2 regions of the Pseudomonas sp. Marseille-Q5115 genome follow, and region 2 is predicted to be linked to the other one. Evidence: predicted binding sites of a transcription regulator. Region 2 holds the regulator's gene; the other holds the start of a gene.
The links. Region 2 encodes sigma-54, which starts transcription at its own class of promoters, with help from an activator protein. Its sites were predicted from a motif close to ANTGGCATNNANNTTGCTNT; they were not measured.

Region 1 (4,393 bases), 890 kb from region 2:
CGCAGGATGGCGCCGGCGAGGATAGGCGTGGCCACCAGCAGGCCGCGCTGCTGAGTGGTCAGCTGAAGGTCCGTGGCGATCTGCACCGCCAGTGGGCCGAGGAGGTACCAGACCATGAAGCTCAGGTCGAAATACAGGAACGCTGCAAACAGGGTAGGCGCATGGCCGGCTTTCCAGAAACTCGTATTCATTGAATACCTCAACGGGCAAGGGGGCTCGATCGATGCCCCGGCTTCGGGGGTCTGAAACGCAAAAGACGCCGCTGCCCGACCTGCGATAACAGGGAGGGAGCGACGTCTTTGTCGTTCGCCCGGCAACCGCCATTGGCTGCCCGAGCTGAATGTGGTGATACGCTTACGGCTCGAGCAATTACCGGGCCAGCTTTCAGCCGAGCATTTCGTTCATGGCGATGATCTGCTCGGCGACCTGAATCAGCTTCTGTTGGCGGCTCATGGCCTGGCGACGCATCAACGTATACGCTGCCGCCTCGTCACAGGCCTTGAGCTTCATCAACAGGCCCTTGGCCAACTCGATTCGCTTACGTTCGGCCAGCTGTTGATCCCGGGCGCTGAGCTGCGCGCGAAGCGCCTGGTCGGTTTCGAACCGGGCTATCGCCACATCCAGGATCGGCTGCAAGCGTTCGGCATGGATGCCTTCAACGATATAGGCGCTCACGCCCGCGCGAATGGCCTGGCGCATCACGTGGGGGTCGTGTTCATCGGTGAACAACACAATGGGGCTTGGGCGGTCACGGTTTACCAGGATCACCTGCTCCATCACATCGCGGCCCGGAGAGTCGGTGTCGATCAGGATCACGTCGGGGTGCAGGCGTTCCACTTCCCCGGGCAGGTCGATAGTCAGGCCGCTGGCTTCCATTACCTCGAAACCCGCGCCGCTGAGGGCGTTGCGCAGCCGCCCCAGCTTCTTCTCGGTGTCGTCGATCAAGAGGATTCGAAGCATGGATCACTCCTGAGCCACATGGCTGATGATGAATGCCTTGGCATACCCCTCGGGGTCGCTGCCGTCCCATCGGCTACCGTCGGTGAACAGGCTGCTGCGGCAATCGGCGGGATCCGCCGCGATACCTGCTGCAAGCGCCGCTTGGCGATATATGGCCAGTTGCTGAACGCCTTCGGCCACGGCGTGATAGTCCGGCGCTTCACGCAGCAGCCCCCAGCGACGGAACTGCGTCATGAACCACATCCCGTCGGACAGATAAGGCAGGTTGACCTGCCCTTTGTCGAAAAAGCGCACCGGATGCGCATCGAGCCACGCATGGCCAAGGCCATCTTCGTAGCGCCCTTCCAGGCGGGGCAAAATGCGCCCGGGCGGGGCATCCAGGTACTCCCGAGCACTGAGCAGGTGCGCCGTGGCCTCCAGGTTCTGCTCGACGAACCGGCTGGCTTCGAGCACCGCCATGATCAGCATGCGTGCGGTATTGGGGTAGGTGGCTACAAAATCGCGGGTGCAGGCCAGTACTTTTTCCGGATGGTCCGGCCAGATCGCCTGGCTGGTACTCAGGGTCGCCGCCAGGTGCTGGTCCACCGCTTCAGCAGCCCAAGGCTCGCCCACGCAGAAGCCGTCGATCCGCCCGGCTCGCAGGTGGTCAAGCATCAGCGGTGGCGGTACCACCACGCTGTCCACTTGGCTCAGAGGGTCGATGCCTTGGCTGGCCAGCCAGTAATTGAGCCACATGGCATGGGTGCCGGTAGGGAAAGTCTGGGCAAAGGTGAGCCGGCGCCCTCCATGCTGAATGTGCTCGGCAACGCGCCGTGCGCTGTTCACCCCCTCGCCAGCCAGCGAGGCGGAAAGGCTGAGGCTCTGCCCGTTGCGGTTCAGGCCCATCAATACCGCCATGTCCCGCTGGGCGCCACCGCTGATGCCCAGTTGCACGGCATACACCAGCCCATAAAGAGCGTGCGCGACGTCCAGCTCGCCGCTGGCCAGCTTGTCTTGCAGGCCAGCCCAGGAATGCTGGCGCCGCAGGTTGATGCTCAGCCCATAGGGTTGGGCGAAGCCCTGGGTCGCCGCCACCACCACCGAAGCGCAATCGGTGAGGGCCATGTAGCCCAGCTCGATACTGGACTTTTCCGGGCCGTCGCTGCCAGCCACCCAGGCCGTACGTGGGTCTATCGTGTTCGCGGTCATGAATCAGCCTTCTGCAAGCACAACGGCGCCGGGCCGCCTTCCAGGATGAAAGCCAGCCGCGACGCCGTTGTCGTTGATACCGTGTGGGGAGCCTCCATGGCTCCATGCGCAGGGAGCGCAGCAATCGCTATGCCAGTGCCGACAAAACCGGCCAAGGCCTATATACTGCCGGCTGTTTTTCGACCCATGCCGAGCAAGCCGACCATGTACGACCTGGCCCGCCAGATCCTGTTCAAACTGTCCGCGGAAACCTCCCACGACCTTTCCCTGGACCTTATCGGCGCCGGCGGGCGGCTGGGGCTCAACCGGTTGCTGGCCAAGCCGCCCGCGCGCTTGCCCACCACGGTAATGGGGTTGCATTTCCCCAACCCGGTCGGCCTCGCGGCGGGCCTGGACAAGAACGGCGCGGCCATCGACGGCTTCGCGCAACTGGGCTTCGGTTTCGTTGAAATCGGCACGGTCACCCCGCGCCCACAGCCAGGCAACCCGAAACCCCGGTTGTTCCGCCTGCCTGAGGCCACCGCCATCATCAACCGCATGGGGTTCAACAACCTTGGTGTGGATAACCTGATCGCGCGGGTGAAAGCCGCCCGTTACGAAGGCGTGCTGGGGATCAACATCGGGAAGAATTTCGACACGCCCGTGGAGCGCGCCCAGGACGACTACCTTTTGTGCCTGGACAAGGTACACGAGCACGCCAGCTACGTGACGGTGAACGTCAGCTCGCCGAACACCCCGGGGCTGCGCAGCCTGCAATTCGGCGATTCGCTCAAGGCACTGCTCGAAGCACTGGCCACACGCCGTGAAGCCCTTGCCCTGGCCAGCGGCCGCCGGGTTCCGCTGGCCATCAAGATTGCCCCGGACATGACCGACGAAGAAACCGCCCAGGTGGCCGCCGCACTACTCGCGACCGGCATGGATGCGGTGATCGCGACCAATACCACGCTGTCGCGTGAAGGGGTGCAAGGCCTGCCCCATGGCGACGAAGCGGGAGGGCTTTCGGGCGCTCCGGTGCGGGAAAAGAGTACTCACACGGTTCGAGTGCTGGCGGGGGAGCTCAAGGGGGCTATCCCGATCATCGCCGCGGGGGGCATTACCGAAGGGGCGCATGCTGCAGAGAAGATCGAAGCCGGCGCGAGCCTGGTGCAGGTGTACTCAGGCTTCATTTATCGTGGCCCGGCATTGATTCGCGAGTCTGTGGATGCCATTGCCGCATTGCCCGGCATGATGCGCCCGGCGGTCTGAAGCGGGGGGCCGCTACGGCGCCCCCGTTGAATGGCCGGGCTACCTGAGTAGCCCGTGCCGCCGCCCGATCAGGCGGCATGAAGGAGAAAGCCTGTCGGGTGTCAGCCGACCGCGTGAAGTTCGTTGAGCCTATGGAGGCCGGCCGTACCGGTCATGCCATCCCAGTTGTCGCCGCGCCCTTCTCGCCAGCCGTTGATCCATGACTGGCGAACCGATGGTAGGGTGAAGGGACACAATTCCCGGGATTTGCCACTGATGCCGTGCTGATAGCCGCGAAGAAATGCTCGTTCCAACGGATCACGCTTGAGTCTTCTCATAGGGTGTAGCCCTCGTTTGTTGACTTATGTCCCGTCGGCCACTGCTGGGCCGGGCAGTAATCGACTGCCGGTGATAAGGGCCTGCTGCCGGCGTGGCAGGCCATGAAAGGCCACACCGTTGCAGCGTGGCCTGGGGTCAGTTCTAAACAACCTTGGCGGCCGAGGGAATGAACGATTTGTAATAAGACGTTCATGTTTAGCGCATCCAGCCATAAGCACAGGCTGGGTGACAATCATGATTAGAGAGGTAAGGCCCTGATTTAAACCGATTCAGCCTGTGTGTTGTTATCGGTCAGCGCTTCGAAATAAATGTTTCATCTAGTGCAATGCGGGCGACGAGAGGTCGCCTGACAGTGTGCCTGAAGGAGTTTTCGAACTGCCTGAACGTCTAATCCTTTTTTACGCAAGGGGCGTTCGAGGCGGGAGGCACGGGGTGTGCCAAAGCGGCGCTGGCTGAAACAGCGCTCGATCAACCAGCCGAGGGATGCGTTCCCCGGCTAATACACAGGCGTTATCGAATGTCCGATGTTTTTGAGCTGTACCTTACCTGCCCCAAAGGCCTGGAAGGCTTGCTTGCCACTGAAGCCGCCGACCTGGGGCTGGCCGAAGTGCGCGAACACACGGCGGCCGTACGCGGCCAGGCCACGATGGAAACCGCCTACCGGCTGTGCCTCTGGTCCCGC
Region 2 (4,393 bases):
TACCGAGGCACCACCTTCCCCTGGCATGTGGTGAGCGAGCGTGCCGAGGTGAACCCGGACGGCACCCAGGTCGAACTCATCGACGCCGTGCGGCTCAACCGCACAGACCAGAAGAACCGCACAACCGTAATCACCACCTCGCGCGCCACGGTCTTCCCGCAGAAGCAATATGCGGAAACCGACCAAGACGTTAGAATCGACGGCGCCGGTGGCGTTACGACTGCCAAGGGAATGAAAGCGTATTTGAACGACAGCAAGATCCACTTGCTGTCCACTGTAAGAGGACAGTATGAGGCTCGTTAAAACCCTCCCCTTCCTGCTTGGCCTGGGCGCGGCACTGGGAAGCGTGAACGCCTTGGCGCTGCCGACCGACAGGGACCAACCGATCCACATCCAGTCCGACGACGCGCAACTCGACGACAAGCAGGGTGTAGCGGTCTATACCGGCAGCGTGGTCATCACCCAGGGCTCCATGAAGATCACCGGCAACAAGGTGACCGTCACACGTGCGGCCAATGGTGATGTGGATGTATTCACCGCCGTCGGCAACCTGGCCTACTACGAGCAGAAGCCTGCCGTGGACAAGCCCATCGTGCAGGCCTACGGCGTGACCATCCAGTACTTCGCGTCCCAGGACCGGATCGTGCTGATCGACAAGGCCAAGGTCATCAACGACGGAAACACCTCCGAAGGCGAGAAAATCGTGTACGACACGGTTCGCCAGGTGGTAAATGCCGGCCGTGCCACGGGCACCAAGATCACCGCGCCACGCCCGCGCATCGACATGGTGATCCAGCCCAAGAAGAAAACCGACCAGCCGCAGAAGGCGCAGTAATGGCGACGTTGAAGGCCCAGCATCTGGCCAAGAGCTACAAAAGCCGGCAAGTGGTGAGAGACGTCAGCCTCTCCATCGAGAGCGGCCAGATCGTTGGCCTGCTTGGGCCGAACGGGGCCGGTAAAACCACGTGCTTCTACATGATCGTAGGGCTGGTGCAGGCCGATCAGGGCCGGGTGCTGATCGACGACCTCGACGTAAGCCACCAGCCCATGCACGGGCGCGCCAAGGCCGGTATAGGCTACCTGCCTCAGGAGGCCTCGATCTTCCGCAAGCTGTCAGTGGCGGACAACATTATGGCGATCCTCGAAACCCGCAAGGACCTCGACGCCAGCGGTCGGCGCAAGGCTTTGGAAAGCCTGCTTCAGGAATTCCATATCACGCATATCCGCGACAACCGTGGCATGAGCCTGTCCGGTGGCGAGCGCCGCCGGGTGGAAATCGCCCGCGCCCTGGCCACCGCGCCCAAGTTCATCCTGCTCGATGAACCCTTTGCCGGCGTGGACCCGATCTCCGTGGGCGATATCAAGCAGATCATCCACCACCTCAAGGCGAAGGGCATCGGTGTGCTTATCACCGACCACAACGTACGCGAAACCCTGGATATCTGTGAAATCGCCTATATTGTGAACGATGGCCAATTGATTGCAGAGGGCGATTCGGCCACTATCCTTGCCAATGACCTGGTGAAGGAAGTGTACCTGGGGCACGAGTTCCGGCTTTAAGTGCGCCAAGTGTAAAGACCCCTAGGCAAACATGGCAGTTTCGGGCATATAATTTGCTTAAGTTCAGGCGCTCCAATCGAGCGCCCGTTGTGGATGGCGCATAGCGCCGGCAAACAGGGTGTCAAGCTCACGCCATGAAACCATCGCTTGTCCTTAAAATGGGCCAGCAACTGACGATGACACCGCAGTTGCAACAGGCCATCCGCCTTCTCCAGCTTTCCACCCTGGACCTCCAGCAGGAGATTCAGGAGGCGCTTGAGTCCAACCCCATGCTCGAACGCCAGGAAGACGGCGACGACTTCGATAATGCCGACCCGTTGGCCGACAAGGCCGAACATTCCGGGCCGGCCGAACCCCAGGAAACACCTTTCCAGGAAACCAGCTTCCAGGAAACCTCCAGCGCGCCCGAGGGCGGCGAAGAGGCGGATTGGAGTGAGCGGATTCCCGATGAGCTGCCCGTGGACACGGCCTGGGAAGACATCTACCAGACCAGCGCAAGCAGCCTGCCGAGCGGGGATGACGACGACTGGGATTTCACCACCCGTACGTCCGTTGGAGAAAGCCTGCAGAGCCACCTGCTGTGGCAACTGAACCTGGCGCCGATGTCCGACAATGACCGCCTGATCGCCGTCACCCTGATCGACTGCATCAACAACCAGGGCTACCTCGAAGAAACCCTCGAGGAAATCTGTGCGTCGTTCGACCCCGAACTGGACATCGAACTCGATGAAGTCGAAGCCGTGCTTCATCGCATCCAACAGTTCGAGCCTGCCGGGATCGCTGCGCGCAACCTGGGCGAATGCCTGGCGTTGCAGCTGCGCCAGCTGCCTGCGAAAACCCCCTGGTTGGCCGAGGCCCAGCGGCTGGTCACCGATTACATCGAGCTGCTGGGTAGCCGTGACTATAGCCAGCTGATGCGCAAGATGAAGCTCAAGGAAGATGAGCTTCGGCAGGTGATCGAGCTTATCCAGAGCCTGAACCCACGCCCCGGCTCGCAGATCGAGTCGAGCGAGCCCGAGTACGTGGTGCCGGATGTCATCGTGCGCAAGGACAGCGATCGCTGGCTGGTGGAGCTGAACCAGGAGTCGGTACCGCGACTGCGGGTAAACCCTCAGTACGCGGGTTTTGTGCGCCGGGCGGACAGCAGCGCGGATAACACCTTCATGCGCAATCAGTTGCAGGAAGCGCGCTGGTTCATCAAAAGCCTGCAAAGCCGCAACGAGACCCTCATGAAGGTGGCCACCCAGATCGTGGAGCATCAGCGAGGCTTCCTCGACTACGGCGACGAGGCCATGAAACCGCTGGTACTGCATGACATCGCCGAGGCCGTGGGCATGCACGAATCGACGATTTCCCGGGTAACGACACAGAAGTACATGCACACACCCCGCGGGATATATGAGCTGAAATACTTTTTCTCCAGCCACGTCAGCACCTCGGAAGGCGGTGAATGCTCGTCCACAGCCATCCGGGCGATCATCAAGAAACTGGTGGCGGCGGAAAATCAGAAAAAGCCGTTGAGTGACAGCAAGATCGCTGGTTTACTGGAGGCACAAGGCATTCAGGTAGCACGCCGCACTGTCGCCAAGTACCGCGAATCCCTCGGGATTGCGCCGTCCAGCGAACGCAAGCGGTTGATGTAGCCTGGTTCCGAAGCGCGCGTAGTCGCTGGCACAGGGCATGTAAGCCAGCGCCGCACCTCGGGATGCCACCAGCGTTTCAGTGGCAGGTTTCGCCTGCCTCTTTATGCACTGGCAATAAGGAGAAGCGGTATGCAAGTCAACATCAGTGGGCATCAACTGGATGTGACCGAAGCCATGCGTAGCTACATGACCGAAAAACTTGCCAAGCTTGAGCGGCACTGCGACAAGATCACCAATGTAGAGGTGATCATGGAAGTGGAAAAACAGAAACAGCGGGTCGAAGCGACCCTCCGGGTTCCCAAGTGCGACGTGGTAGCTCAGGCTGAACACGACGACATGTACGCCGCAATCGACCTTCTCACTGATAAACTCGATCGGCAATTGCTCAAGTATAAGGAAAAACAGCAGAGCCACCTGCAAGGTGCGGCCGCCCGCTGACCCCCAATGATCCGACTAGAAAACATCCTGACCCCCGGCCGCTCCCTCGTGAGCGTGCCGGGCGGCAGTAAAAAACGCGTACTCGAACAGATCGCTGCCTTGATTCACAGGGACCTTCCCGAGGTTAGCCAGCAGGTTGTGTTCGAAGCCCTGATCGCCCGTGAAAAGCTTGGCTCCACTGGTTTCGGCAATGGGATTGCCATCCCGCATTGCCGGCTCGCCAATTGTCAGGGCCCGATGAGTGCCTTGTTGCACCTGGACGCACCCGTGGACTTCGACGCGATCGACGGCGCCCCGGTAGACCTGATCTTCGTGCTGCTGGTCCCGGAAGCAGCCACCGATGCACACCTCGAATTACTCCGCCAGATAGCCAGCATGCTCGACCGCAAGGACGTGCGTGACCAGTTGCGTTCCGCCCCCGACAGCGAAGCGCTGTATCAGGTGGTGGTACGCACCCAGAGCGGCGCGTGAACTGCGCATGCGCCTGATCATCGTCAGTGGTCGCTCCGGCTCCGGCAAGAGTACCGCCCTCGATGTGCTCGAAGACAATGGCTTTTACTGTATCGACAACCTCCCCGCCGGGCTGCTGCCCGAGTTGGCAGAGCGTGCGATCATCCATACCGAACTGGCTCAGCCATTGGTCGCCGTCTCCATAGACGCGCGTAACCTGCCGAGCCATCTCTCACGTTTTCCCGAACTGCTTGAAGAAGTGCGAGAGAAGCACATTCAGTGCGACGTGCTGTTTCTGGATG

Region 1: LG385_RS05770 (CmpA/NrtA family ABC transporter substrate-binding protein) is a predicted target of sigma-54. The motif match lies at 2,266-2,285, and genes of this name have one in related genera.

The regions. Positions count from the first base shown of each region.
Region 1 is NZ_CAKAKI010000001.1:1,196,957-1,201,349, forward strand. It holds gene LG385_RS05760 (nitrate/nitrite transporter) at 1-191, opposite strand, end outside; gene LG385_RS05765 (ANTAR domain-containing response regulator) at 385-960, opposite strand; gene LG385_RS05770 (CmpA/NrtA family ABC transporter substrate-binding protein) at 964-2,148, opposite strand; gene LG385_RS05775 (quinone-dependent dihydroorotate dehydrogenase) at 2,353-3,393, shown strand; gene rmf (ribosome modulation factor) at 3,495-3,710, opposite strand; gene rlmKL (bifunctional 23S rRNA (guanine(2069)-N(7))-methyltransferase RlmK/23S rRNA (guanine(2445)-N(2))-methyltransferase RlmL) at 4,229-4,393, shown strand, end outside.
Region 2 is NZ_CAKAKI010000001.1:304,026-308,418, reverse strand. It holds gene lptC (LPS export ABC transporter periplasmic protein LptC) at 1-303, shown strand, start outside; gene lptA (lipopolysaccharide transport periplasmic protein LptA) at 290-835, shown strand; gene lptB (LPS export ABC transporter ATP-binding protein) at 835-1,560, shown strand; gene LG385_RS01425 (RNA polymerase factor sigma-54) at 1,695-3,203, shown strand; gene hpf (ribosome hibernation-promoting factor, HPF/YfiA family) at 3,333-3,641, shown strand; gene ptsN (PTS IIA-like nitrogen regulatory protein PtsN) at 3,648-4,112, shown strand; gene rapZ (RNase adapter RapZ) at 4,120-4,393, shown strand, end outside.